Regions from separate parts of the Aliivibrio sp. S10_S31 genome, predicted to be linked through region 3. Evidence: predicted binding sites of a transcription regulator. Region 3 holds the regulator's gene; each other region holds the start of a gene.
What was found. The regulator PurR, encoded in region 3, represses purine synthesis genes. The targets are predictions, from matches to a motif close to TNANGNAAACGTTTNCNTNA.
Positions count from the first base shown of each region.

Region 1: glpX (class II fructose-bisphosphatase) is a predicted target of PurR. The motif match lies at 2,592-2,611, and genes of this name have one in related genera.
Region 2: HC728_RS01570 (inosine/guanosine kinase) is a predicted target of PurR. The motif match lies at 3,339-3,358, and genes of this name have one in related genera.
Region 4: metK (methionine adenosyltransferase) is a predicted target of PurR. The motif match lies at 3,788-3,807, and genes of this name have one in related genera.

Region 1 is NZ_JAAUWR010000029.1:13,926-21,650, forward strand. It holds gene HC728_RS18425 (5-carboxymethyl-2-hydroxymuconate Delta-isomerase) at 199-543, shown strand; gene HC728_RS18430 (DUF3135 domain-containing protein) at 558-911, opposite strand; gene glpX (class II fructose-bisphosphatase) at 1,527-2,534, opposite strand; gene zapB (cell division protein ZapB) at 2,901-3,143, shown strand; gene rraA (ribonuclease E activity regulator RraA) at 3,639-4,136, opposite strand; gene HC728_RS18450 (1,4-dihydroxy-2-naphthoate polyprenyltransferase) at 4,261-5,169, opposite strand; gene HC728_RS18455 (phosphoribulokinase) at 5,252-6,121, opposite strand; gene HC728_RS18460 (YheU family protein) at 6,224-6,466, opposite strand; gene HC728_RS18465 (hydrolase) at 6,512-7,480, opposite strand; gene HC728_RS18470 (TIGR02444 family protein) at 7,486-7,725, opposite strand, start outside.
Region 2 is NZ_JAAUWR010000002.1:1,202-8,926, forward strand. It holds gene gap (type I glyceraldehyde-3-phosphate dehydrogenase) at 1-794, shown strand, start outside; gene HC728_RS01565 (D-hexose-6-phosphate mutarotase) at 989-1,864, shown strand; gene HC728_RS01570 (inosine/guanosine kinase) at 1,947-3,251, opposite strand; gene HC728_RS01575 (HI1450 family dsDNA-mimic protein) at 3,434-3,757, shown strand; gene trxC (thioredoxin TrxC) at 3,930-4,364, shown strand; gene serS (serine--tRNA ligase) at 4,453-5,760, opposite strand; gene HC728_RS01590 (replication-associated recombination protein A) at 5,882-7,234, opposite strand; gene lolA (outer membrane lipoprotein chaperone LolA) at 7,262-7,725, opposite strand, start outside.
Region 3 is NZ_JAAUWR010000008.1:99,049-106,773, reverse strand. It holds tRNA gene HC728_RS09080 (tRNA-Leu) at 155-241, opposite strand; tRNA gene HC728_RS09075 (tRNA-Gly) at 427-502, opposite strand; tRNA gene HC728_RS09070 (tRNA-Cys) at 517-590, opposite strand; tRNA gene HC728_RS09065 (tRNA-Leu) at 631-717, opposite strand; tRNA gene HC728_RS09060 (tRNA-Gly) at 903-978, opposite strand; tRNA gene HC728_RS09055 (tRNA-Cys) at 993-1,066, opposite strand; gene rluF (23S rRNA pseudouridine(2604) synthase RluF) at 1,195-2,139, opposite strand; gene HC728_RS09045 (hypothetical protein) at 2,252-3,697, opposite strand; gene torR (two-component system response regulator TorR) at 3,877-4,575, opposite strand; gene torD (molecular chaperone TorD) at 4,813-5,460, shown strand; gene purR (HTH-type transcriptional repressor PurR) at 5,740-6,753, shown strand; cyclic di-GMP riboswitch class I at 7,018-7,100, shown strand; gene tfoY (DNA transformation protein TfoY) at 7,229-7,725, shown strand, end outside.
Region 4 is NZ_JAAUWR010000006.1:88,254-95,978, forward strand. It holds gene HC728_RS07015 (phosphoglycerate kinase) at 1-276, opposite strand, end outside; gene epd (erythrose-4-phosphate dehydrogenase) at 443-1,462, opposite strand; gene tkt (transketolase) at 1,608-3,602, opposite strand; gene metK (methionine adenosyltransferase) at 3,967-5,121, shown strand; gene HC728_RS07035 (SprT family zinc-dependent metalloprotease) at 5,286-5,786, shown strand; gene HC728_RS07040 (endonuclease) at 5,878-6,582, shown strand; gene rsmE (16S rRNA (uracil(1498)-N(3))-methyltransferase) at 6,656-7,387, shown strand; gene gshB (glutathione synthase) at 7,401-7,725, shown strand, end outside.

The DNA.
Region 1 (7,725 bases), on a different contig from region 3:
GTGTCTAAAATCATTTTTATACCTCATTTTAGTGCTTTTATTTCGGAATGCGAAAAATTATGAGCTGTAATGTAGAAATAAATGGCAGATTTTAAGTGTGATTACTTAGGCACTTTTCTATTGAGGATATTGTAACTAATTCACTTTCACTGAATGATGGAAAAGTAATCATTTTGGGTACATTAAAAGGACGTTGTTATGCCGCACTTAGTTATGGAATATTCAAATTCAGCAGAAGATAGGCTTAATATGCAGGGCTTATTAGAAGACTTGCATCAAGTGGCTATTGCCTCAGGATTGTTTTCAGCAAAAGATGTGAAATCAAGAGCGGTAAGAGTGCATTCTTGGCTTGTTGGAGAGCAGGGAAATAGCGTCGACTTCATTCATATTACGTTAGAACTATTAGAAGGAAGAAGCTCTGAGCAGAAGAGGGAGTTAAGCCGTGCATTAATGGATGTGCTTGCTGAACAAGCCAGTCACATTGATAGCTTAACTATCAACGTGCGTGACATGGAAAATGAGAGCTTTCAAAAAATAGGTTAGAGCTTTCGTCTTACCTAATGCTTAGTATTATTTGATGGGCGAGAAGTGGCGTTAGGAAATTGAATAATATCTGCAGCTTGATGCTCATCAATGGGTTTGTTGAGTGAATCAGCAAAGCGAACGAATTGCTTTCCAAGCTCTCGCCCTAGAAGAATATTTACATGATTTGGGTTGTTGCCTCGCTCAATAATTCGTTCAATATGACTTTGCTGTGCAAGCAGTGGCCCTTGATGTTCTTCCGGAACACTTTCAATAAACTCCATACTTAGTTGATGACGTAATGCTTCCAGTTGTTCTGGATCTTTTTCTGCTAATGCTTTTAGCTCATCAAATGAGGGGATGGATAGGTTGCGATGTGATTGTGGCATAAACTGATTCCTTGTTTTTGCTTTTATAGATTCAGCTTAGTTGAAGTTTTCAGGTTTTGAGAAAGTAGAGCTGGGGGGATTGAATGGGAGTCTCGCTTTTGAGATTGGGAGGCGAGGGGCGAGAACGGACTTCGTCCTGCGAGAAGCGAGTGAAGGCAAGAGCAAGGTTTCAGGGGATTCGCTGTAATTACAGCGAACGAGATACAGTTCCTCCCCTTGATAGATATATCGCTGAGATTAGTGATGTTGATAGAAGGGGAGGCTAGGAGGGGTTGTTAGTAATGAATCTTGGTTTATCTGAATGACAATAGTATGCATAACCAACCCCCTCTAACTTCCCCTTGTATTGACTATGTCTATTTCATAACCCTAACGATTAAGGGGGAGAACCGTTCTTTGCTACTCTAACCATAGCAATCATATTCAGAACTGAGCACTCGCTCTTAGCTCTTTCTCACCCCTGAACCCTGCAAGGGAGCCTGCGACCGATCTGAAACCTGAACCCTTTAAAATAAAAAACCGCAGATGCTTTCACACCCACGGTTTCAAATTTATCGCAGACCTCGGCTTTTTCTCGCTCCTTAAGCGAAGCGTCCTCGCCTCTAGTCCCTGCTCTTAAAGAATAATATCTCTAATCTCAGCGTCTTTACGCTCTAAGTAGTGAATCGACTTAATACGACGAATCGTACGACAACGACCACGAATAAGTAGCGTTTCAGTTGTCGCAATATTACCTTGGCGAGTAATGCCTTCTAGTAGGTCACCTTTAGTGATACCAGTTGCTGCAAATACAACATCATCACTACGTGCCATGTCTGTCATCTTTAAGATAACGTTCGCTTTTACGCCCATTTCTTCACAACGTTTAAGCTCGGCTTCACCGTGGATACGGTTTTCTTCTGTATCGCCTTTAACTTCATGACGAGGAAGAAGGCGTGCTTGCATGTCGCCATCTAGTGCACGGATAACTGCAGCAGAAACCACACCTTCAGGTGCTCCACCGATACAGTACATAACGTCCACTTCGCTATCAGGCATACAAGTTAGAATAGAAGCTGCAACATCACCATCTGGCACAGCAAATACACGAACGCCCATCTTCTGCATGTTTGCAATTACTTCATCATGACGAGGTTTAGCCAGTGTTGTCACAACAAGCGTTTCTAATGGTTTACCTAATGCTTTTGCAATATTTACTAGGTTTTCTTCTAGAGAAAGACTTAAATCAATTGCCCCTTTTGCACCAGGACCAACAACCAATTTTTCCATGTACATATCAGGTGCTTTTAAGAAACTGCCTTTTTCACCAGCAGCCAATACAGCAAGAGCGTTTGATTGACCCATCGCAGTCATGCGAGTACCTTCGATTGGATCAACCGCGATATCAACAGCATCGCCACCTGTACCTACGTTTTCACCGATGTATAGCATAGGTGCATCATCGATCTCACCTTCACCAATAACAATCTCACCACTGATATCAGTTTTGTTCAGAAGAGTACGCATTACTTCAACAGCTGCACCGTCAGCAGCGTTTTTATCGCCACGGCCAAGCCATTTGTAACCAGCCAGTGCGGCACCTTCAGTAACTCGAGAAAAAGCCATTGCTAAATCGCGTTTCATAATTGCTCCGAATAAATCGATGAATAAGTAAAAATCGAGGGGATTTTAGCATAACAAAAAGGGAAACGTTTGCTTTTTCCCGCGAGAATGAAATTTTTTCAGCGAAGAATAAAAATATCAAGGAGCTAAAGGTGTGGTTTAATTCAAATAACGAAGGTAAATACCTAGTTTTGGTATGTAGTTCGTTTTAATCTTAAGAAAGTACGTCAGATGTTGGTAAAAACTGCTGCTTTTTTGTTCATATGATGCAATTTAATGAATAACACTATGGCAGAATTACAATTGCTGAGTAGAATAGAAAACAAGTTTGTAGTGAGTAATAAATTCGCTACATATTCAATGAAGAATATAGTTAAGGTGGCAGGAATGTCTTTAGAAATATTAGAACAACTAGAAGCTAAAGTTCAGATGGCAGTAGATACAATCGCACTGCTACAAATGGAAGTTGAAGAATTAAAAGAAACGAACGCAGCGCTAACTCAAGATCTTGAGCAAGCAAACAACGGTCGTTCAGAAGTAGAACAAGAAGCTCAACGTGCACGTGATGAGCAAGCTCAATTTGAAGCTCGCATCCGTGGTCTACTTGGTAAAATGGACGAAGTAGAGTAATAGAGCAGGGACGAGAGGCGAGGACGCTTCGCTCGAGGAGCGAGGAAGAGCTAAGTTCTGTGAATTATTTTGAAACCGTAGGTGTGGAAGCATCTACGGTTTTTTTATTTTAAGAGCAAAGTTTAGGTTTCAGATCGGTCGCGAGCTCCCTTGCAGGGTTCAGAGGTGGTTGCTGTAATTAAAGCGATCACAATTATAGTTCCTCCCCTTGAACGATAGATTATTGAGATCGGTGATGTTGATATAAGGGGAGGTTAGGAGGGGTTGCTAGTGATGAGTTTTGGTTTATCTGAACGACAATAATATGCATAACCAACCCCCTCTAGCTCCCCCTTGTATTGACCATACTGCTTTCATAGATTTTGGTATTTAAGGGGGAGAACCATTCTTTGTTGCAGTAGCAACAACGCTCATCTCTGAATTCTGCAAGCGCAGCGATCTGAACTCTGCTCTTCCTGAAACCTGAAACCTCGCTTTCTCGTCCCTTAATCTTTTTTACTCTTCCTCACCCATCTCTTCTAGCGGCTCTTGAGAGATAATCACTCCAGTCGAATCCGCGTAAAGATGATCTTCAGGTAAGAAAGTCACACTACCAAAGTTAACCGCAACATCCACTTCACCAATGTTTTGTCTTGCTGCACCAACAGGAATAGAAGCGAGAGCTTGAATGCCAATCTCAATCTCTTCTAGGTAATCCACTTCACGGACACAACCATAGATAACTAAGCCTTCCCAACCATTGTGGGCTGCTTTTGCTGCTAGGTCAGCATCGACTAAAGCACGACGTAAGGAACCGCCGCCATCAACTAATAAAACACGACCTTCGCCTTTCTCTTCTAATAGTTGATGAATCAGACCATTATCTTCAAAACATTTAATTGTTGTGATTTGGCCTGAAAATGATGTCTTAGCGCCAAAGTGGCTGAACATCGGTTCAACAACATCAACTTGATCTAAATAGATGTCACAAAGTGCTGAAGTATTGTATTCCATAGTGAAACTTACCTTTTATTGGTGTTTGTAACTGTTCAATATACGTGCTTTTTTAGGCAATACTATGACAAACCGCAAATTTATCCTGATTTACTTAGGTCAGTGAGATAAGCCGCTTTCGTTTTTAAACGGATAAGTACAAGCCAACAGCAAATAGTACATTGGTAAATAGTGCGCATTGCACAACGGTGCCCATCATAGGTCTGATTGCTTCACCATTTGGAGCTCGCATTACTGACATAACATGATTGAAGACGAAAGGTGCAATTGCTAAAAATAACCAACCAGTTAGTGAATGAATTTGAGTCGCACTAAAAACAGCAAGACAGATAAAACTCGCGGCCATTAATACAGCATGATATTTACGACCCCAGTTTGCGCCCATACGAACGACCAGTGTCATTTTTCCACACGCTTCGTCATTTTCTATATCACGTAGGTTATTAATATTTAATACTGCGACAGCTAATAAACCACAGGCAGTCGCTGGTAAAAATAGAGCAGAAGATAAGTGACCTGTATGAAGGTAATACGTACCAGCAACCCCTAATAAACCAAAAAAGATAAAAACAGAGATATCCCCTAAGCCACGGTAACCATAAGGCTTATCACCCATGGTATAAGCAATAGCAGCGCCAATAGCTAATAACCCAAGAGCGATGAATCCAATAATATCCATGGTTTGGTGTAATGAGCTAAATACTAAAATTAAGCCACTAATGATCGTCAGAACAATATTAATGCCAATGGCTTTTTTCATTGTTTCTTGCGTTACAAGGCCGGTTTGCATTGCTCGTTGTGGACCAAGGCGCTCTTCGTTATCTGTTCCTTTCACTGCATCGCCGTAGTCATTTGCCAGATTCGACAATATTTGCAATAACGTTGCGGTGATAAATGCCATTAACGTGATAGTAAAAGAGGCGTGGTTATTCCAATATGCCAAAACAGAGCCTGTCATGATTGAGGCTAGGGCAAGAGGTAGTGTTTTTGGACGAGCGGCGCTGAGCCAAATGGAAAAAGGAGAAGTTTTCATAGCATCGCAAAAATAGTGAATAGAGTCTCTATTATTCACTATTTTTGGAAGAACCCCAAATTTGGCGCAGAAGATAGCGAAATTAATTTATTTTCCCAGTATCAATTAGCTGCTGAAGTAGTGGTCTAATAATTAACTCCATAGCAAAGCTCATTTTGCCTCCGGGAACAACTAGCGTGTTATGACGAGACATAAATGAACCATCAATCATTGCTAATAAGTAAGGAAAGTCAACTTTACTCAACCCCCTAAAACGGATGACAACAAAGCTTTCATCTAAACTCGGAATGCCTTTTGCGTTGAGTGGGTTAGAGGTATCTACGGTTGGTACTCGTTGGAAGTTAATATGAGTTCGAGAAAATTGTGGAGTAATGTAATTTAAATAATCATCCATTGAACGAACGATTGAGTCCATTACGGCTTCACGAGAATGCCCACGATCACGAGTATCGCGAACAAATTTCTGTATCCATTCTAAGTTTACAATTGGCACCATGCCGATAAGTAAATCCACATGTTGAGATACGTTTATGTCACCATCAACAACGCCACCGTGTAGACCTTCATAAAAAAGGACATCGGTATCATCGGGTAGGTCTTGCCATGGCGTGAACGTGCCAGGCATTTGATTAAAAGGAACCGCTTCATCGAAAGTATGTAAATAGCGACGATATTGACCCGTTCCATCTTCTCCGTATTGACGGAAAAACTGCTCTAGTGCCGGAAAGTCATTTGCTTGAGGACCAAAATAACTGATGTGCTTACCTTGTTCTTTTGCTTTACGGATCTCCACATCCATTTCAGGACGAGTGAAACGATGGAAACTGTCCCCTTCAAGCCAAGATGCTTTTATGTCCATCATATTGAACATTTTTCGAAATGCTTCAGATGTGGTGGTAGTGCCTGCTCCGGATGACCCCGTTACGGCAATAATTGGATGTTTTGCTGACATGACAAACCCTGTCTAATTTCCTTATTCTCGTCGGATGTTATAACAGGGTTGCTAAAAATGATACTGTTCGGTTTGAAAATTGTGAGTATCTTGGTGAGTCTATTAGTCGTAATTATGGTTGGTTAAATTAGGATTAAAGCGAGCTTTGGTTTGAATATCAACGGTTTCATGAAGTTCGGAAAAGACCACCATTGCTTCACCATTTTTCAATAGAACTTTTATTTGATCTACTTTTTCTTGATGGCTGATTTCAACTTCACCGTAATCTGTCCCTTCACGTAATACAAATTCAGAAATTAAGTTTTCTAATGTGTCAGGAGCGATGTCTTGCCAAGGAATGATCATACTACTTATCTCATCCATTAAATGAATTGCCAATAGGCGCTAAAGTTAGAGAATTTTTTGGAACCAGTGGTTAACGGTACTTTCTAACCAAAAATTGGGCTTAGTGATAGATCCGTTAATAAAACCTACATGACCACCGTGTTCTGTTAGTTGATAGTGTACACAGTTAGGCAGTGGATGAGTAGGTATCACCGCATTTGTCATAAACGGGTCGTCTTTTGAATGAATAATTCGAGTAGGGATGTCGATACGATCTAAAAACTGTAAACCACTGCATTGTTGATAATAGTCTTGCGCGTGAGCGTAACCATGCATTGGTGCTGTGATGAGATTATCAAAGGTGATTAAATCAGGTATGGCTTTGATCATCTCTTTATTTAAACCAACAATCTCTTTACGAGAGGCGTTGAGTTTTTTAATGCTGTTGTTTTTTAATGATCCTAATAAATAACCCTGATACAAACGAGAAAAACCTTGTTGAATACGTTCAGAGCAGGCGCTTAAATCCAGAGGTGCAGAGATAACCGTTGCGGCGTTCAGTAGGGTATCGTTTTGATATTTGGCGAGGTAGTTTACTAGCATATTACCGCCAAGAGAGATCCCGGTGGCGACCTTTTCTTGATTAGGGAAGCGAGCACCCAACATCTCAATAAAAAAACGTGCGTCTTCGGTTTCACCTGAGTGGTACGCTCTTACTAAACGGTTAGGCACATCACTGCAACCACGAAAGTGCATCATCACACCAAGCCAACCTTGCTCTTTTGCAGCGGCTAATAATCCATTGGCATAAGGGCTGTCGAAACTGCCTTCTAAACCATGAAAAAGAATAAAAAGCGGTTTTTCTCCTGCTTTATTTGGGTTTTCACTCCAAGCGAGATCAACGAAATCACTGTCTGGTAACTCAAGGCGTTGCCAATACGCATTAAACAATGGACTACGACGCAGAAAGCGAGGAAGCAGTGTCTGAATATGAGCGTTAGATAAACCGGTAGCCGGTGTAAAGTTATCCATCATCTTAGTTACTCTGTGTTGTTATGTTGATTACTTTCTAGAGCTGGAAGTAAGGTGTCTGCCTGCAAAGAACGGCAATAATGCGTTAATAAACTTATCTGATTATTATCGGTTTTTATTACTAAAGGAATACGTATTAAAGCAGTGATTAGATCGCTTTGTTGTTGCTTTTCTATCTGTAGCTCAAACTGTAAGGCTTCTTGATAAAGAGCTTTATTTTGTGTCGATTTGATCTGTTTTCTTAACTT
Region 2 (7,725 bases), on a different contig from region 3:
ACGGCAAAACTGTACGTGTAACTGCTGAGCGTAACCCAGAAGACCTTAAGTGGGATGCAATCAACGTTGACGTTGTTGCTGAAGCAACTGGTCTATTCCTAGACGACGCAACTGCACGTAAGCACATCACTGCTGGTGCTAAGAAAGTTGTTCTAACTGGTCCTTCAAAAGACGCTACTCCAATGTTCGTAATGGGTGTTAACCACACTTCTTACGCTGGTCAAGACATCGTTTCTAACGCTTCTTGTACTACTAACTGTCTAGCACCTGTTGCTAAAGTTCTTAACGACAAGTTCGGTATCGAATCTGGTCTTATGACTACAGTTCACGCTACTACAGCAACTCAAAAAACTGTAGATGGTCCTTCTGCTAAAGACTGGCGCGGTGGCCGTGGTGCTTCTCAAAACATCATCCCATCTTCAACTGGTGCTGCTAAAGCTGTAGGCGTTGTTCTTCCAGAACTAAACGGCCTTCTAACTGGTATGGCTTTCCGTGTACCAACTGCTAACGTTTCTGTAGTTGACCTAACAGTTAACCTAAAAACTGCTGCATCTTACGAAGCAATCTGTGCTGCTATGAAAGAAGCATCTGAAGGCGAGCTTAAAGGTGTTCTAGGTTACACAGAAGACGCTGTTGTTTCTCAAGACTTCATCGGTGAAGTTCAAACTTCAGTATTCGATGCTGCAGCTGGTGTTGCACTAACTGACAAATTCGTTAAAGTTGTATCTTGGTACGACAACGAAATCGGTTACTCAAACAAAGTTCTTGACCTAATCGCTCACGTTTCTAAGTAAGCATTAGTTTAGACTTTCTTTGAAAGCTAACTTAAAAGGTTTTACTATCTTTTAAGCATGAAAGGCGACTTAATTGTCGCCTTTTTTATACCTGCAATTCAGTATCTATCCTTTTTCTATTCAATCAAAAAGAAGCCATTTCTCTGAATATTAAATAGAAGAAGAATGCATATTTATTATTTTAGGAGTTACCTATGAATCTTACTCAGCTTCCAATTATCAGTGTATTATCTGATAACGTCACTGTTGCTCAATTAGATGATGTAAAAGTGATTCGTGTCATTCATGACAAAGCCAATGCAGCCATTTCTCTTCATGGTGGCCATGTTTTATCTTTTACGCCAAAAGGACAAGACGATCTTATTTGGATGAGTAAAGAAGCCATCTTTAACCCAGAAAAAGCAATTCGTGGCGGTGTTCCTGTTTGTTGGCCATGGTTTGGCCGCATCGCCGATCCTGCTCACGGCTTTGCTCGTAATAATGAGTGGACGCTTATTGAACACCGTGAAAATGATAATGGCGTTATTGTCGTTCTAGGATTAGAAGCATCTGAAGCAACCAAAGCGATTTGGCCTTTTGAATTTGAAGCACGCTTAACCGTTGAAATTGGTGATGAGTTACATATTACGCTTGACGCAAAAAATACGGATAACAAAGCATGGAATTGTTCAGGTGCTTTACATACTTACCTCAACGTTGCGGATATTGTCTCAACAACAATTACGGGCATGGGTCCAACATATATTGACGGCCTTCAAAATGCCAAACTATGTACAGGTGAAGACACTCTATCAATAAATGCTGCCGTTGACCGTGTATATACTCACCCAGAAAATACCGTATCAGTTTCAGACTCTCAGCGTACATTGACGGTGACGAATTCAGGTCATAATGCTGCGGTTATTTGGAACCCTTGGATTGAAGGCGCTGAATCGATGGCTGATATGGATAATGATGGCTACAAAACCATGGTGTGTGTTGAATCTACTTACCACGCAACTAGCTTAGAAGAAGCCCAAACCGTTGAACCAGGTAGCGCATTTACCCTAACCACAACGATTAAAGCGTAAGATACTTCGATATTTACCTAAACAAAAACGGAAGCCACTGAGGCTTCCGTTTTTTTATTGTTTGGAAAATAGAGATTGTCTCTTATCTTTCCCAGTATGCTTCTTCTAAGCTGTCTTCACGCTCTGGCAAGCCACGAGATAAGCGTGGAGAGTGCTGAGCTAATACTTCAAAGCTTACACGGTTTGAGTATTTACATACTTGTGAGAAAGAAGAATACGTCAAGAAAGAGTGCTGATGCTTGCTTGAGTTTGGTACGTTATTACGGTGGTAATGGTTTGCAGCCATATCATGTAATAAAGCAGATAATGCACCATCACCAGCACCATTAGTGTTCTTAATTTTTTCAGGACCACCCATGTATGGTGAAATGTGTGAAAATACCTTAATTGGGTTTTCACAGCTGTCCTTCACTGCTGGACGGCTAAATTCAAACTGGTTAAATTCAGCAATTGTACCTGGTAGTAATGGTAGTGATGTTTCACGCTTTGCAGAATCTTCCGTGTAACCTGCCATATAAAGACCTACAGGGCCAGCAGTACAAAGAACTAGGTCAACCCACTCAAGAGCTTTATTTGCAGCTTCTAGAGGGTCTGTAGCACCAGTAAGCGCCTCACCTTCCTCTTCATTCATTGCAACAACAGTTACGTGGTCATTTAAGAAATCACGCCAGTATTGTGGGTCATCTTGAACCACAAACTTAGTACCCATAGTTAATACAACAGGCACATCGTATTTCTTCGCATATTCAATCGCTTTCATTGTTGCTTCAGGCATTGGATCGCCTTCTTTACAACGAACCAGATATGCTGTTAGTACAAGTGCTGATGCATTTTTGAAAATCTTCTCAGGAATGCTCTCTGCACGAAGTTGGTTCATGTCACCTTCGCTAATTGCAAACGTACGCTCACCATCTTCACTAATCAGTGCAAAACAACGACCAATCGCACCCGGTACAGGTTGAAGGTAGTTTAAATCCATTCGGCTAGATGTGTTACATAAATAACGGTATGAATAACTGCCTATGTGAATATCTTCACTCATAACACCTAATAATGTTGATTTATCATCAGCAAGAACAGAGTAGTTATGAAGCGTGTTACCAATCGTACCACCAGCAAATTCATTGCTGATCATATTATTGTCTTTTAATTCATTATAAAGCATCTCAGCTTTATCGTTATCAATAACCAGTGAGTGTCCTTTACTCAAGCCATATTTTTCAATAAAAGCATCATCCACTTTCGCTTCAATATCCACTAGCGTTTGGTCGATACCAATAATATGGGTACGAGACATTTTCTTAGCTTCTTGAGCTTGGCTAACTAATGGATCACGTGCGTGAACAGGAAAATAATGCTTAGATTTACGCTGACCTGGAAATTTCATAAAATAATCATTCAACTGGCTAATGGAAGAACTGCGAAGTTTAGCCGCTCAATAACTCTGCCGCAACTACTGATATACGCCACTGCCAATAGCAAACGTTTGCCCTTTCTATTTGTTTATACATCTAGCCTTAGGAAGCGATTTCGTGGTAATTTAAAGCGTATTTTTTAAGGGTAATAACCATGACTACTGAACTAATTAGCTACGACGACGTAATTGAAGTCGCTTACGATATCTTCCTAGAAATGGCTCAAGACAACCTTGAACCTGCAGATGTTGCTTTATTCACTTTGCAATTTGATGACCGTGGTGCAGCAGAGGTTGTTGATACTCGTGACGATTGGGCCGAACACGTTGGATTTGAAGTAGATAAAGAAACATATGCTGAAGTACTAATCGGCTTAGTAAATGAAGAATCTGATGCGTTAGATGATGTTTTTGCTCGCATGCTAGTTAGCCGTGATCCTGAACATAAATTCTGTCACATGCTATGGAAACGTGATTAAGTTAATCCCCTACCATATTGTTAAAAAGGAGCATTCATTTGCTCCTTTTTTATTTCTGAATTTATTGAATCTAGCTCTTCGCATCCCCATTATTTCTTTATGCTCACAAACTGTTTAAACCAATTTCCCAATGGTAATTGGTATTAACACAGAATAACGATAAAGGAATACCATGTCACAATTTCAAACTCGATGCCCATCTTGTCATGGGTTAAACCGTCTTCCTACTGAACGAGTCAACGATGGTGCAACTTGTGGTCGCTGTAAGGAACCATTATTAGACGGTAAACCAGTAGAAGGGACAATGGATAACCTCGCCGCTTTACTTAATAGTGATAAAGCCGTTGTTATCGATTTCTGGGCACCTTGGTGTAACCCATGCGTTGGCTTTTCGCCCGTTTTTGAAGATGTTGCAGCAGAACGTAATGGACAAATTCGTTGTATTAAAGTCAACACAGAAGCTGAACAACAAATTGCAGCACAATATCAGATCCGCTCAATACCAACGATCATGGTATTTAAAAACGGTCAGCGTGTAGACATGATTAATGGTGCATTACCTAAAGGTCAATTTGATCAATGGTTAAATCAAGCACTGCTTAAGTAATGTAAATAGCAGACAAACAAAAAGCCCCTTTATGACTCTGCATAAAGGGGCTTTTTACTATTTATTATGTGTTATCTATTAATATAGATTAACCGATGAACTCAACACCATTCATGTACTTACGTAGTACTTGTGGGATTGCAATTTTACCATCAGCCTGTTGGAAGTTCTCAAGAATCGCAACCATTGTACGACCTACAGCAAGACCAGAACCGTTTAGTGTGTGTACAAGTTCAGGTTTTTTCTCGCCTTTACGACGGAAACGAGCTTGCATACGACGAGCTTGGAAATCCCACATGTTTGAACAAGAAGAGATTTCACGGTACGTTTCTTGTGCTGGAACCCACACTTCTAAATCGTAAGTCTTACGAGAACCGAAGCCCATATCACCTGTACATAGAACCACTTTACGGTAAGGAAGTTCTAATAGTTGAAGAACTTTCTCAGCATGACCTGTTAGTTCTTCAAGTGCAGCCATTGAATCTTCTGGTCTAGTGATTTGTACTAATTCAACTTTATCGAATTGGTGCATACGGATAAGACCGCGAGTATCACGACCGTAAGAACCCGCTTCAGAACGGAAACACGGAGTGTGAGCCGTCATCTTAAGTGGCATATCAGCTTCATCAGTAATGGTATCGCGCACCATGTTAGTTACTGGAACTTCAGCTGTTGGGATAAGTGATAGCTTCTTAAGTGGAACATCACTTACTTGCTCTGTTAGTGGGCTTGTGTGGAACAAGTCTTCACCAAACTTAGGAAGTTGACCAGTACCAAATAAGCTATCTGGGTTTACAAGATATGGTACGTACATTTCTGTGTAGCCATGTTCTTCTGTGTGAAGATCAAGCATAAACTGAGAAAGAGCACGGTGAAGACGAGCAAATTGACCTTTCATTACGATGAAACGAGAACCAGAGATCTTAACCGCACTTGCGAAATCAAGACCATCAGCCATTTCACCTAGATCAACGTGATCTTTAACTTCAAAGTCATACGCTAAAGGTGTACCCCAACGTAATACTTCTACGTTTTCGTTCTCATCTTTACCTAGTGGCACTGAATCATCAGGGATGTTAGGTACAGAAAGCGCGATGTCTTCGATTTGTTGTTGAAGCTCTGCTAGTGCTGCTTTTGCTTCATCCAGTTCAGAACCCAGATTCGCAACATCAGCCATAATGCGATCAGCTTCTTCGTGATCACCTTTCGCTTTTGCTTGACCAATGGACTTCGAACGGGAGTTACGCTGCGCTTGAAGCTCTTCAGTTTTTACTTGAAGGGACTTACGTTGTTCTTCAAGGTTGCGAAGTGTCTCTACGTCTAGCTTAAAGCCACGACGTGCCAGTTTTTCAGCTGTTTCATCCAGCTCTGTACGAAGTAATTTTGAATCAAGCATTTGTAATCCTATGCCTTATAGTAATGGTGTGTTCAAAATAAAAAGAACCCACTTAATAATAAAATCCTGTGCAATTTTCATTTCCAAATTGCGATTCGAATAAGATACCGAAAATGCCCTTTTATTGGTAGCGTTTTAACGGACTGTTTTGATCTAATTGGGCTAAATATTCTAGCTTTTCACTAATTTTGGTTTCTAAACCACGTTTTGTAGGAAAATAATACTTACGATCACGCATTTCAGGTGGAAAATAGTTCTCACCAGAAGCATAAGCATTTGGCTCATCATGGGCATAACGATAATCTGACCCATACCCCATATCTTTCATTAATGAAGTTGGTGCATTACGAAGATGATTAGGCACTTCATAATCGGGGGAATTTATCGCATCCATCTGTGCTTGTTTCCATGCTGTATAAACCGCATTACTTTTTGGAGCACACGCTAAATAAACCACGGCTTGAGCAATGGCTCGTTCACCTTCAGCAGGACCAATGCGAGTAAAGCAATCCCATGCATTCATTGCGACTTCCATCGCTCTTGGATCAGCGTTACCGATATCTTCTGAAGCAATAGCAAGTAACCGACGAGCTACATACAGAGGGTCACCGCCCGCAGCAATAATTCGAGCAGTCCAATAAAGAGCCGCATCAGGATTTGAACCACGAATGGACTTATGAACCGCCGATATTAAGTCATACCACATATCGCCTTTATTATCGAAACGTGCGACTTTCTCACCTGCAACTTCCGCTAATAATGGTAAATCGACGACTTTTTTACCTTGTGCGTTTTCTTCTGCCATATCATGCAAAAGCTCTAAATAGTTTAGAGACATACGAGCATCGCCTGATACTAAATCAGCTAGCTGCAATTTCACATCATCAGGCAATACAAAATTTTCATCATTTAAACCACGATCTTTATCTAATAAAGCTTGGTCAATGACTTGAACAATGTCTTCTTTTTCTAGTGATTTTAATTTGTATACACGTGCACGAGATAACAAGGCGTTATTAAGTTCAAAAGACGGGTTTTCTGTTGTTGCACCAATAAAGGTAATCGTGCCGTCTTCAATATGCGGTAAGAATGCATCTTGCTGGCTTTTATTAAAGCGATGCACTTCATCCACAAACATGATAGTTCTTCGACCCGTAATTTGATTTTCTTTGGCCTTTTCGATTGCAGCTCGAATATCTTTAACACCAGAGGTTACCGCTGAAACACGTTCAACTTCTGCATTCGCATAATTGGCAGCGACTTCTGCTAATGTTGTTTTACCCGTTCCCGGAGGTCCCCACAAAATCATAGAGTGGATTTGACCCGCTTCTAATGCTCGACGCAGTGGTTTACCAACACCTAATAAGTGTTGTTGACCAATATATTGCTCAATATTTTGCGGACGCATTCTAGCAGCAAGGGGACGATAATCGTCCCCTGCTGAAAAATCTAAACTGAAATTACTCACGTTTATCCTTTTAGTTTCTTAGATGCACGCTTATTAACGTTGATCGTCAATATCTACACCGTCAGGAATCGCAAATGTAAAATTATTTTTGGCAGGCTTCTTCGCTTCAAACTTTGTGAAATCAAAATCACTACGTTGACCATCTTGCTCAACAACAGAGAAACCCGTTACTTTGCCGTTTTCTTGAATGCGAACAATAAATTCACTTTTTACGGCAGAATCTGCTTTTGGTGAAACCGTAAACGCATCACCATTTTGGCTTACTGAATAATTGTCCCAATCCGACGCTTTATTACGAGTTAATAATACGAATGGTGTTTGAGTTGTAGCTTTCTCTAATCCCATTAATGTTACTTGCTCAACAAATGGATTGTAATACCACAAGGTTTTGCCATCGGTGACTAATAAGTTCTCATCTGGCGTTTGTGTATGCCAACGAAACAAGTTAGGACGCAGGATTTTTACATCGCCCTCGCCTTGCATTAGTACATCACCTT
Region 3 (7,725 bases):
ATAAAGTGTCGAGTAGAATCCGCTTAAAACAAAAATAGATAACAATGAAAGCAAATAGTAAGTAGGTATGAAGATATCTGTATGGATTATTGTGAAATGACGCTTTTGCAGGAATAAAAAAGGCTCATCATTTCTGATGAGCCTTCTTAAAAGATGGTGCCCCGGGCCGGACTTGAACCGGCACAGCGCGAACGCCGAGGGATTTTAAATCCCTTGTGTCTACCAATTCCACCACCAGGGCACGCAATTTCTTGCGATGCCGATTACTGAAAAGTAAAACACCATCTGTAATTATCGCTATTGCAATAATTTTCAATTTGGAGCGACACACGAGGTTCCCGATCTTCAAGGCTTAGGCGTGACCTCAACCTTGCTTAGGTTGCTCTTTCATACAAAAGAACATTCCGCGTATCTCACTTTAAAATTTGGAGCGACACACGAGGTTCGAACTCGTGACCTCAACCTTGGCAAGGTTGCGCTCTACCAGCTGAGCTAGTGTCGCATTGCATAAAGAAATGGAGGCGCCTCCCGGAATCGAACCGAGGTCCACGGATTTGCAATCCGCTGCATAGCCACTCTGCCAAGGCGCCATTCTTTATATTAACTTGCTTACCTAAGTAAGCTAATAGATGGTGCCCCGGGCCGGACTTGAACCGGCACAGCGCGAACGCCGAGGGATTTTAAATCCCTTGTGTCTACCAATTCCACCACCAGGGCACGCAATTTCTTGCGATGCCGATTACTGAAAAGTAAAACACCATCTGTAACTACCGCTATTGCAGTAATTTTTAATCTGGAGCGACACACGAGGTTCCCGATCTTGAAGGCTTAGGCGTGACCTCAACCTTGGTAAGGTTATTCTTTCATACAAAAGAACATTCAACGTATTTCACTTTAAAATCTGGAGCGACACACGAGGTTCGAACTCGTGACCTCAACCTTGGCAAGGTTGCGCTCTACCAGCTGAGCTAGTGTCGCATTGTATAAAGAAATGGAGGCGCCTCCCGGAATCGAACCGAGGTCCACGGATTTGCAATCCGCTGCATAGCCACTCTGCCAAGGCGCCATCTCTTTTACGGGGCTTAATGTAACCGATTTAAAAAAAGAGTCAAATAAAAATTAGCATTTAACTCTCCGTTTGTAGACTTTATCGCCAAAATGCTGACAAATCAGCTAACATGTTGAAAAAACGGTCTATTTTGGTCGCCATACTTTTATTTCAGATTGCGGCTTACCTTGCTCTTTACGATCATTTTTACGCTTAGGTGCCGATTTGCTAAAACGCCCTTCTTTGGCTTTTTCACGACGATTTTCTTTAAACGTATTATTTGAATGATGATTTCTTCCTGAACTCGCTTTTTTCAATACGCGAACTTTACCATCAATTTCTTTTACTTTGCGAGACGCTTCTTCTGTCTTACTTGATGTTCCAATCATTCCGTTTAGCTGGTCCATCTCAGCTTGACTTAAATAACGCCATTCTCCAGAAGCAAGCTTACCTAGATCAATATTCATAATACGAACACGTTTTAATTTGAATACTTCATAATCTAAGTACTCACACATTCTACGAATTTGACGATTCAATCCTTGAGTCAAAGTGATACGAAATACAAATCGAGATTCTTGCTTAATCTTACATGGCAAAGTTACCGTATCTAGGATCGGTACACCCGCAGCCATTTTTTGTAAAAACTCATCAGTAATCGGCTTATCAACACGAACCACATATTCTTTTTCATGGGCGTTACCCGCTCGCAGGATCTTATTTACAATATCGCCATCATTAGTTAAGAATATTAAACCATCCGACGGTTTATCCAATCGACCAATAGGAAAAATACGCTGCTCATGATTAATGTAATCAACAATATTACCTTCAACATGTCGCTCTGTCGTACAAGTAATTCCAACAGGCTTATTAAAAGCAATATAAATACGATCTTGTTTCTCTTTTAACGGCTTCCCATCAACCAAAACTTCATCGCCATCAGCTACTTTCGTTCCCATCTCAGGGATCTTGCCATTAATCGTAATACGTTGTTGATCGATAAGTTTATCGGCTTCTCTTCGTGAGCAATATCCCGTATCACTAATAAATTTATTCAGACGGGTTAATTTAGGTTCTGGTGATGTCATGATGTACCTCAAAAAAGTGAACAGCCGCAGTGTATCAGAAACGAATAAATATCCAATAAAAAAGCACCCTAAACCAATGCTTAGGGTGCTTTACTACAACGTAAATAAATAATTATTTCGTTTCAATATCAGTATCAGTTGTCTTTACCTGCTCACTAGTCTCATTTGCTGTTGTCTCTATCGCAGCAGACTCAACTTTGGTCTCAGTGCTTTCTACTGGCACCACTTCAGTATTATCGGTGGTAGTTATTGTCCCTTCTTCTTTCACCATCTCTTGAGCGTGCTCTGTTTCAAGCGCTGGAGACGTCTGCTTTTCAGCATCAGATGGGGCTTCATTCGCTTCTTTATTTACTGTTGTCTTTTCGGCGTCTTCTTTTGCTTTATATGTTGCAATTACGCTGTTCAAGTTATTAATTAAATTATCATTTCGTTCTAATTGTTGCGTTAATACTAGAACTTGTTTTTGAACATTTGCTCGTGCATCTGTTTGCTTCTCAATCGTACCGTTTAATGTTTCGATTTCTGAATTTAACTCTTTAATCTTCTTTTCTAAATCAGCTGTATTATTTATAGCATGCATTTGTTGTACAGCAGATAAGATCTCTGTTGTTTGCATACGTAATGGCTGATCACGGTAATCATCACCATTTATTGCTTGTGAAATCGATAACAGTTTATTTTCAAACTCTAAAACCGATTGTTCAAATTGACCATTCTTTACTGCTTTTAATAGCTTAACTTCAGCAGCCATATTTTTTAGGTGATCTAATTGAAAACGAGTTTTAGCAACTACATCGGCAATTAAATCTTGATCTCTATTATTTGCTTGAACCGCTTTTTTCGTTTTATCCAGTTCTGCTTTTGTTTGCCCATAACTAATAGGAGCAATGGCTTTAAAGCCTTTTTGCGTCAATTGAGAAAATTCTTTTTCTAATGGCTTAACATGAATTGTTAATGAGGTATCAATCTCAATCACTTTTGCTTTTGTTAGAAACTCAGCTTGTTCAGTTTGAGCTTCAGCAATGTCTTCTTCAATTACAGTTACAAACAAGGCTTTATATTGATTGTATAAACTAGAGAAATCTTGCGGATAATATTTTGCAACATCGATAGATTGCATATAGTTCATTTGCGCAATAGCATCAGACAAAACTGTATCAGCTTTATTCTTATACGTTTTTAATTTATCTAACTGTAAGTTAGCATTCTTAATTAGTGCGATATATTTTGCGGAATAAGAACCAGAAGAGAACATCGAATACTCTTCATTTATTAATGCTGGCTCTTGCTCTACTTCAAGATAAATTTCTTTTGCTTCATTCCATTCATCCATCATTAGGCTATATGAATCTTCTGAGTAAATTTTAAACTCAGCGGCTGAATCAAATACCGTTTTATCAAAATTATATTGTTTCTGTAACGCCTCAAATGTTGAAACTACAGGCGTATTTATTTCTGATGTTTGTTCTACTGCTGTTGCCTCTTCGTTTGTACTTTGACAACCAACCACACTCATCAATGCTGAAGCAACCACTGCTATTTTGAAATATTGTTTCATCCTAAATCCACATCTTTATTATTAGACACTTGTCTTATTTATTGGAAGGGCGATATTACTATAACATTTCAATTTAATCAGCATTACGTATGTAAAAAAACAAAACATAAAATTCAGGCATAAAAAAGCCGCTCATAGTATGAGCGGCCAAATCAAAAAATTAACTATATTAAGTAAAATTAGTCACCTGCGAACATGTAACCTTCACCATGAACAGTAACAAAGATTTGTGGGTTTTTAGGATCCACTTCCATCTTTGCTCTCATGCGTCTAATTAATACGTCAATTGTTCTATCGTTTGGTGCATCAACACGGTGGCTAATCATATTTAAAATACGTTCACGAGATAAAACCGTATTAGGGTAAGAAGACAACGCAACTAACAATTCATATTCGGCTTTAGTTAATTTAACTGGTTCACCGTTATTTGATAATGCTCTACGTTGAATATCAAATGTCCATTCACCAAAACGAACAACGTTAGACTCATCTAACTCAACTGGCTCGTTTGCAAGTGACATACGCCAAAATAGATTTTTAACGCGTACAAGTAATTCACGTAACTCAACGGGTTTCGTTACGTAATCGTCAGCACCCATCTCTAGGCCAACGATTCGATCAATACTATCTGTACGTCCTGTTACTAAAATAATACCAATATTGGATTGGCTACGTAATTCACGCGCCAACAATAAACCGTCCTCTCCTGGTAGGTTTATATCAAGCATAATTAAATCAACTTTTTGTTCAGCTAAAATAGAACGCATTTCTGCACCTGTTTCAGCCTCGCTCACTTGATATCCCTCGGCTTCAAAGTAGCCTACAAGTTTAGAGCGAGTTACCACTTCGTCTTCAACAACTAAAATGTGATAGCTCATAATCTTCTCTTTATTTTTGGTTATTTGGATAGTTCTTATCTTATTCTATTCATAATCTGTAATAATGCCAATTCTCAATTGATATTTCTGTATTTTATTTGATTCAAAACAATTATTAATAAAAATTGAGCTTTAACCTTTACAAACATCTTTATACACCCTGTTAATGATAGGTGCTATTCCTTTTCATACTTATCCAGTACAATTTAGGAATAATTTTTTTGGAGCATAAGATAAATGAACGAACTTACTGCGTTTAATGAGCAACGCGCTGAAATATACTGGTGGCTATCTAGCCTATTATCAGCAGAATTAACGACAGAACAACTTGAGCAATATGGCAGTTTTGAAGTACGTACTTTTCTATCTAATTTAGCTGAAACACCAGAACTAAGTGATTCAGTTAATGCATTAATTGAAAAATTAAATGCCGTGCAAGGTCGTGAAGATGCACAACTTGAACTTTCTGCTGATTTTTGTGATGCCTTTTTAGGCTCAGATAAAAGTAGTGCGCTACCGTACGCTTCTATGTATCTTGATAAATCAGGTTTACTAAACGCAAAACCTGCTCAAGATATGCGTGAATGGCTTACAAAATACAATATTGCACAAAAAGCTGAATTTAATGAGCCTGCTGACCACATTGCCATTGAATTAGATTTTTTAGGTAATTTAATTGTGATGACAAATCAGCAAGCTTCTGAAGATGAATTTGAAACTTATATGAATGCTCAACTAACCTTTATTAATGAGCAACTGTTAAGTTGGACACCTCGATTTAATGAAATTTGCATCGAAAGAGATAAATTTGGTTTCTATGCTGCAGTAACAGGCTTACTTGTTACATTCCTAAAGCTAGATGTGAAATTTCTTGCTGGCGAATAATATAAGATAATTGCTTTTATTATTTATGTTAAAAAATATGTGATATAAATCAAAAGCAATATCAAAATTTATTAAATCAGTAATTGTTTGCACTATGCTTTAAAGATAAAATGTGATCGCAAACGATAAAATTTGTATTGAAATGAAAACCGCATTTTACGCGGTTTTTTTCATTTTTAACCAGGGCCTATTTATCTTCCATCAGTTCTTCTAGTTTAGAGCTACACCTTTTTTGTTGGAAAATAAATAGCCCCTTATTACCTATTATAAGGTTTATATATGGCTACTATTAAAGATGTGGCGAAGCTGGCAGCAGTTTCAACAACCACCGTTTCTCACGTGATAAATAAAACGCGCTTTGTTGCTGAAGCAACACAAAAACGTGTTTGGGAAGCAGTTGAAGAATTAAACTATGCTCCAAGTGCGGTAGCACGCAGCTTAAAGTGTAATACAACACGTACTATTGGTATGTTAGTAACACAATCATTTAACCCATTTTTTGCAGAAGTAATGCATGGTGTTGAAAACTATTGTTACAAGCAAGGTTACACACTATTCATGTGTAATACTGAAGGCGACCTAGAAAAACAAAAACACTATTTAAGAATGTTGGCGGAAAAACGAGTAGATGGCCTACTTGTAATGTGTTCAGATTTAAATGAACAATTACTGACCTTACTTGAAAAAAACACCGAGCTACCAATGGTTATTATGGACTGGGGTCCTGATAGCCCGCGTACAGACAAGATCATTGATAATTCAGAAGAAGGCGGTTACTTAGCGACGAAGCATCTTATTGAAAATGGTCACACTCATATTGCATGTATCACAGGTCAAGCTGATAAAGTGACTTGTAAAGAACGAGTTCGAGGTTTTGAAAGAGCTCATGCTGATGCAAATTTATCTTTTAATCCAGAATGGATTCTAGAAGGTGATTTTGAGTGTGCGTCTGCATCTAAGGCGGTTGACAAAATTCTTTCTATTGAAGAAAGCAAACGCCCTACTGCACTATTCTGTTTTAATGACATTATGGCATTAGCTGCAATTAGTAAGATTCAACAATCAGGCTTACGTGTACCTGAAGATATTTCAGTTATCGGTTATGACAATATTGAATTGTCTGCGTATTTCTCACCACCATTAACAACGATCCATCAACCTAAACGCCGTGTAGGTAAAACAGCGGTTGAGATTTTGTTGGAACGAATTAAAGATAAAGATCATGAAAGACGTATATTCGAAATGCAACCAGAGGTTGTTACACGTAGCAGTGTTTTAAATCGCCTTAAATAATTTGCCTGACTTCATAATAAAAACCATGCCAACGAGCATGGTTTTTTTATGCTTACTAAACTCAATCTTAATTCTCAATAATAAAAAACCTATAAATACTGACTATCGATCTCTGAATTTTTATAAATATCAATATTAAAAGTATTAAATAAGAGAAAAGTTGAACCGACCTAACAAATTTCGATGAAATATTTTGGAACTAATATCACATTTATGAATTTTCTGTTCCAACATTTCTTATTGATTGCTATATCATCAATCTTGTCACGAACATGGCAAACTACATGAAAATGTAGGACGCAAAGCTTCCGGCCTAAGTATTTATATAAGGTAGCGGGGTTGCCGACGGCAAGTGGTCGATTCTATCCCTTGTTAATTTTTACGTTAAAATAACAATACTTAGTTTTCAACTTGCTACTATTTCCTCGGGCTCAGTTGTTTAGTGACATAGACTTACTAACCGAGAATTATTGCAATGGATAAACCAGTATTAAAAGACTCACTTCGTCTACTATCTTCACTAGGAAAGATCACTTCTCGCTCTATGTTTGGGGGATTTGGAATCTTCATTGACGACACCATGTTTGCTCTTGTAGTTCAAGATAAGCTTCATTTAAGAGCAAGTGACGAAACAATTAATTTATTTAAAGAACAAGGCTTTGAACCATACGTTTATAAAAAACGTGGATTCCCAGTTGTAACAAAATATTTTGCTATATCTCCTGAATGTTGGGATGAACCAGATTCAATTTTGATTCAAGCGGTTGTTGCTTTAGATGTAGCGAAAAAAGATAAAGAAAAACAAAAATCAGCAGGTCCTTCTCGTATTAAAGATTTACCTAACTTACGACTTGCAACAGAAAGAATGCTGAAAAAAGCAGGAATTACAACAGTTGAAGAACTGAAAAACACGGGCTCTGTTAATGCTTATAAAGCAATACAGCAAACACATTCAAGTTCAGTAAGTGATGA
Region 4 (7,725 bases), on a different contig from region 3:
TGCTAGCTTAACGTCACAATCTAGTGCGTCATTCAAGTAGTTAACTACAGGAGCTAGAGAGAACTCTTCGTTGTACTCGCCTTCCGTTGGACGACCTAGGTGAGAAGTAACCATTACTTTAGCGCCAGCTTCCAAGCAAAGCTTGATAGTTGGTAGAGATGCAAGGATACGTGCATCAGAAGTTACTTTACCATCTTTAACTGGTACGTTTAGGTCAGCACGGATAAATACGCGTTTACCTGCAAGTTCCAGGTCAGTCATCTTGATTACAGACATGTTTTGTCCTCTCAATTAAATAATAAAAAGTTTTCAAGCTCGGCGTCATTGCCAAACCGATTAAATTCTTACTGCATTATTCAGTAAATAGGGATGCAGTTCACTTTTTTCAAGATAGAAAATCATCTTTTTTATCTTTTCATCACAAATTTACTGATTACTGAGTTTATTTACTCATTGCTAATGCGGTATCTAGCATCCGATTAGCAAACCCCCACTCGTTATCGCACCAAACTAGCATTTTAACTAAATGCCCATTACTCACCCTTGTTTGTGATCCATCGACAATGGCGCTGTGGGGATCATGATTAAAGTCGATAGAAACAAGCGGCGCTTCAGTATAGTCAACAATGTTATGTAATGTACACCGAGATGCGTTAACAATGGTTTGATTTATGTCATTAACTTTCACATTTGTATTAATTGTTACACTTAAATCCATCGCAGTTACGTTTACCGTTGGTACTCGCACAGAAATCGCTTCAAACTTGTTAGAAAATTTCGGAAATATTCTTTCAATACCTTTATGCAACTTAGTATCAACAGGAATAATAGATTGGCTAGCGGCTCTAGTACGACGTAAATCGGAATGATAAGCATCAATAACTTGTTGGTCATTCATTGAAGAATGGATAGTAGTAATCGTGCCAGAATCGATACCAAACGCATCATCAATCGCTTTAATAACAGGAATAATGCAATTGGTAGTACATGATCCATTAGAAACAATTCGATGTTCTGGTAATAACGTATCGTGATTCACACCATAAATAATAGTGTTATCTAAATCAGAGCCACCAGGGTGAGAAAACAGAACCTTTTTAGCTCCAGCATTAATGTGTTTTTCACCATCCGCTTTAGAGCCATAAACCCCAGTACAATCCAAGATTAAATCAACCTCTAACGATTGCCATGGTAAAAGAGAAAGATCCGCTTGGTGTAATATTCGAACTTTATCTTGAGAGCCGTTAGGTAAATCAATATAAAGGTATTCTTGATCGTGGGTGACTTTATGCTGAAAGCGTCCATGAGTTGAATCATATTGAAATAAATGTGCCATCGCTTCAGGCTGTGATAACTCGTTAACCGCCACCACTTCTATTTTATCGCGCTTATCACTCTCGTATAACGCTCGAAGTACACTACGACCAATCCGGCCAAATCCATTTATTGCCACTCTCAACATAATACATAACTCTCTTTTTCCATTTGAGGTTATTGTACTCTTTTCGCTTTTTTCTTAAAGGATCAAAAAAGCGAAGTTACCTTTCAATAACTTCGCTCTTCATCTTATTTTTACTTATCGCTAAATTAAGCCAATGCTTTTTTAATTAAGCTAAAAGTTCTTTCGCCGTGTTTACTACGTTTTCAGTAGTGAAACCAAACATTTTGAATAGCTCATCAGCAGGTGCTGACTCACCAAATGTTGTCATACCGATGATCTTGCCACCGAAACCAACGTACTTGTACCAGAAATCAGCAATGCCAGCTTCAATTGCGATACGTTTAGTTACCGCTGATGGAAGTACTGCTTCACGGTATGCTTCGTCTTGCTTATCAAAGGCATCTGTTGATGGCATTGAAACAACACGTACCGCTTTACCTTCTGCTGTCAGTTGTGCTGCTGCTTCAACTGCAAGCTCAACTTCAGAACCTGTTGCAATAAGAATCAACTCAGGTTGGCCTTCACAATCCTTAAGGATGTAAGCACCTTTAGCGATATCTGCAACTTGCTCTTGTGTACGCTCTTGTTGTGCAAGGTTTTGACGAGAGAAGATTAAAGAAGAAGGACCATCTTTACGCTCGATAGCCAGTTTCCATGCTACAGCAGATTCAACTTGGTCACATGGACGCCATGTGCTCATGTTTGGTGTTAAACGTAGAGAAGCAATTTGCTCAACTGGTTGGTGAGTTGGACCATCTTCACCAAGACCGATAGAGTCGTGCGTGTAAACTTGGATGTTTTGCACTTTCATTAGTGCAGCCATGCGCATTGCATTACGAGCGTATTCCATGAACATTAGGAACGTTGCGCCGTATGGTACGAAACCACCGTGCAAAGCAATACCATTCATGATTGCTGTCATACCGAATTCACGCACACCGTAGTGGATGTAGTTACCTGCGAAGTCATTTGCTTCTAAAGATTTAGAACCTGACCACATCGTTAAGTTAGATGGTGCAAGGTCAGCAGAGCCGCCCATGAACTCAGGTAGCATAGCACCAAACGCTTCTAGTGCATTTTGAGATGCTTTACGTGATGCGATGTTTGCAGGGTTAGCTTGAAGATCAGCAATAATTGCATTTGCTTTTTCTTCCCATTCTGCAGGTAAGTCACCATTTACACGACGTTTATATTCTGCCGCTAATTCAGGGTATGCCGCAGCATATGCATCGAATTTTGCATTCCAAGCAGCTTCTTTTTCAGAACCCGCTTCTTTTGCATCCCATTCGCCATACACATCTGCAGGAATTTCAAATGCACCGTGTTCCCAACCCAATTGAGCTTTAGTTGCTGCAATTTCTTCAGCACCTAATGGAGCGCCGTGACAGTCGTGTGTACCTTGTTTATTTGGAGAACCAAAACCAATTACTGTTTTAGTACAAATTAACGAAGGACGAGGGTCAGCTTTAGCCGCTTCAATTGCTGCATTGATAGCATCTGAATCGTGGCCATCAACCGCAGGAATTACATGCCAACCGTATGCTTCAAAGCGTTTAGGTGTATCGTCAGAGAACCAACCCTCAACTTCACCATCGATAGAGATACCGTTGTCATCCCAAAATGCGATTAATTTGCCTAGACCTAATGTACCAGCAAGTGAACACGCTTCGTGAGAGATACCTTCCATTAGACAACCGTCACCCATGAACACGTATGTGTTGTGATCAACGATATCGTGGCCTTCACGGTTAAATTGTGCAGCTAATGCTTTTTCAGCCATCGCCATACCAACACCGTTAGTGATGCCTTGACCTAATGGACCCGTAGTTGTTTCTACGCCTGGTGCATAACCATACTCAGGGTGACCTGGAGTTTTAGAATGCAGTTGACGGAAATTCTTTAAGTCTTCGATAGACAGGTCATAACCTGAAAGATGAAGCAGAGAATAAATCAGCATAGAGCCATGACCATTTGAAAGAATAAAACGGTCGCGGTCAGCCCACTCTGGATTTTGTGGGTTGTGATTTAGGTGGCTACGCCATAATACTTCAGCGATATCTGCCATACCCATAGGTGCGCCTGGGTGACCAGAATTTGCTTGTTGAACACCATCCATGCTTAAAGCGCGGATTGCATTTGCTAGATGTTTACGTGAAGACATGCCTGCTCCTGAAAATTCGAAGGACTATATTGTTGAGCAAGTTAATCACTATTGATTAACCTAAATTTGCAGGTGCGTATTGTCGCAAAGCCTCATCGGCACTGCAAACGATTACTTAGTAAATAAGACGCTTTTTTTCACGATTTTGACAGAAAACCTGATTTATACCGATAAATCTCACAACAAAACGCAAACGATTGGTTATGTCTTATATTTATTTTCTTAAACTAAATGAGTTGTAATTAATCAATTTTACTTTATTATGGCCGTCTAGATGGAAAAACACCTACACTGTTAAACGTATAGACTTATATAGATTGTGGGTATTTTTAGAACTTATTATTTATAGAAGTGGAGCTCCCTTATGGCTAAGCACCTATTTACCTCTGAGTCAGTATCAGAAGGTCATCCAGATAAAATTGCAGATCAGATTTCAGATGCAGTACTTGATGCGATCTTAGAACAAGATCCAAAAGCGCGTGTTGCGTGTGAAACATACGTAAAGACTGGCATGGTGATGGTTGGTGGTGAAGTAACCACTTCTGCATGGGTTGATATCGAAGAAATCACTCGTGAAACCGTTCGTGAAATCGGCTACGTTCATTCAGACATGGGCTTTGATGCAAACTCTTGTGCCGTACTAAACACAATTGGTAAGCAATCTCCAGACATCAACCAAGGTGTTGATAAAGCTGACCCTAAAGAACAAGGTGCTGGTGACCAAGGTATCATGTTTGGTTACGCAACTAACGAAACGCCAATTTTAATGCCAGCTCCAATTACCTACTCTCACCTACTTGTTCAAAAACAAGCAGAAGTACGTAAAAGTGGCAAGCTAGACTTCCTACGCCCAGATGCAAAATCTCAAGTAACTTTCCAATACGACCAAGGTAAAATTGTTGGTATTGATGCAGTTGTTCTTTCAACACAACACTGTGATTCTGTAACAACACCAGATCTTCGTGAAGCAGTAATGGAAGAAATCATCAAGCCAGTACTGCCTGCAGAATGGTTAAATAAAGACACTAACTTCTTTATTAACCCAACTGGTCGTTTTGTTATCGGTGGCCCAATGGGTGACTGTGGTCTTACTGGTCGTAAAATTATCGTTGATACATACGGCGGTGCAGCTCGTCACGGTGGCGGTGCATTCTCTGGTAAAGATCCATCAAAAGTTGACCGTTCAGCAGCATACGCAGCACGTTACGTAGCGAAAAACATCGTAGCAGCTGGCATGGCTGACCGTTGTGAAATCCAACTTTCATACGCAATCGGTGTTGCTGATCCAACATCTATCATGGTTGAAACGTTCGGTACTGAGAAGGTATCTCACGACATCATCATTGAAGCCGTTCGTCAAAACTTCGACCTACGCCCATACGGCCTACAAGAAATGCTTAACCTTCTTCAACCTATCTACAAGAAGACAGCAGCTTACGGTCACTTCGGTCGTGAAGAGTTCCCATGGGAAGCAACAGATAAAGCAGCAATCCTTCGTGATTTTGCTGGTATTAAATAAGTACTATTTACTTATTTCTGAATTTAAAAAGGAAGCTTCGGCTTCCTTTTTTATGTTTACAGCATGAATAATATCTTCCTATCTATTGATTAATCCTCTTTGAAATGGTCTATTTAATCGTTCTTCCTTTCCGGAAGTTTGAAAACCGATAATAAAGAGACGTAATGACCCCACTTCAACAAGCATCAATAGCAAAAGCACAACAATGTATTCAACAAGCTTCTACCTTTTTTAATCGTCCTTTTTCTCTGCCAGAAATCAAATTTACTCAGCGTGGAAAAATTGCAGGAACAGCACGTCTTCAAGGCTGGGAAATACGCATTAACCCTATTTTATTAGAAGAAAATCAACACACGTTTATTAATGAAGTGATCCCTCATGAAATCGCTCACCTAATCACATTCAAATTGTATGGTCGTGTGCGCCCTCACGGAAAAGAATGGCAAGGAGTCATGAATCAAGTATTCAACCTCCCCGCTCGTACAACACACAGTTTCAGTGTCGATTCAGTTAAAGGAAAAACCTTTCCTTATCGTTGCAAATGCTCGACACACGAATTAACGGTACGTCGCCATAATCGAGTGCAAAAAAAACAGACTCAATATGTATGTAAAAACTGTCAATCGCCATTAAAACTCTCTAGAGCTAAAATCAACTGTAGTTAAATTAACGACTTCTAATAATTAATTTATCTATAAAGCGGTTTAACAATAAGCTACTCTTACTGGATTAATACAATCATCAGTAGTAGTTATTATGAAATTAATCCGCTTACTTATTAGCATTATCGCTATTGGCTCTGCATTTAATGTATTAGCCGCTCCCCCTTCTTCATTTTCAAAAGCCAAAAAAGAAGCAGTCAAAATCTATTTAGATCACCCAACCTCATTTTATTGTGGCTGTGACATTACTTGGAAAGATAAAAAGAAAGGCATTCCTGATTTACAAAGTTGTGGCTATAACGTGCGTAAACAAGAAAAACGAGCAAGCCGAATCGAGTGGGAACACGTGGTTCCAGCATGGCAATTTGGTCACCAACGCCAATGTTGGCAAGATGGTGGTCGTAAAAACTGCACCCGAAAAGATAAGCAATTTAAGTTAATGGAAGCCGATTTACATAACCTGGTTCCAGCAATTGGCGAAGTAAATGGTGACCGATCTAATTTCCGTTTCTCACAATGGAATGGCAATAAAGGCGCATATTACGGCCAGTGTGCCTTCAAAGTGGATTTCAAAGGACGTGTCGCTGAGCCACCAGCACAATCAAGAGGTGCTATTGCTCGTACTTATTTATACATGAACCAAGAGTATCGTTTCAATTTATCAAAATCACAACGTCAACTAATGAACGCATGGGATAAGCAATACCCTGTATCTGAGTGGGAGTGTGAACGCGATAAGCGCATTGCTAAAATTCAAGGCAACCATAATCAGTTTGTCTACAAAGCATGTCGCAAATAGACATAATTAGAGGTTGAAAAAGCACACTTTAACCTCCATCCTTAAATACAAGATAGTTAAAGAAAAGTAGACCATGAGAATACCAAGAATCCACCACCCAGAGCTTCTTCCTTCACAAGGAAAAGTGAATTTAAGTGATGATGCAGCAAATCACGTTGGTCGTGTAATGCGAATGAAAGAAGGTGAATCTGTGCTTCTGTTTGATGGAAGCGGAGCTGAATTTCCAGCTGTAATCACTTCAGCATCAAAAAAGAGTGTTGAAGTGGAAATCACTGAGCGTATTGAGCGTAGCAGCGAATCACCACTTAACTTACATTTAGGTCAGGTTGTTTCTCGTGGCGATAAAATGGAATTTACCATTCAAAAATCGGTCGAATTGGGTGTGAATGTGATTACACCACTGATCTCTGAGCGCTGTGGCGTTAAATTGAATAAAGAGCGATTTGAAAAGAAATTAGATCAATGGCAAAAAATTGCAATTGCTGCATGTGAACAATGTGGACGTAATACAGTTCCTGAAATTCGCCCTATTATGTCATTAGAAGAATGGTGTGCAGAAGAGTACGATGGGTTAAAGCTCAACCTTCATCCACGAGCAAAATACTCAATCAATACACTTCCTGAACCGGTAACAAATGTACGCTTGTTAATTGGTCCTGAAGGCGGTTTATCGTCTGAAGAAATTAACATGACAGAACAATATCAATTTGAAGAAACGCTGCTTGGTCCTCGTGTTCTACGAACAGAAACCGCAGCGCTTACCGCAATTACAGCCCTACAAGTTCGTTTTGGCGATCTTGGCTAACTGGAGAAACACAATGATCAAACTCGGTATCGTAATGGATCCAATTTCATCCATTAACATTAAAAAAGACTCTAGCTTTGCCATGATGCTTGAAGCTCAAAAACGTGGTTGGGAAATTCATTACATGGAAATGAGTGACCTGCATTTAGATCAAGGCAAAGCGGTTGCTGATACCAAAGTCGTTGAACTAAAAGAAGACCCAGTAAGTTGGTATGAGTTCAAATCAGAACAAACTATCGACCTTGCTGATCTTGATGCGGTACTAATGCGTAAAGATCCCCCATTCGATACTGAATATATCTACGCAACTTACATTTTAGAGCGCGCTGAAATTCAAG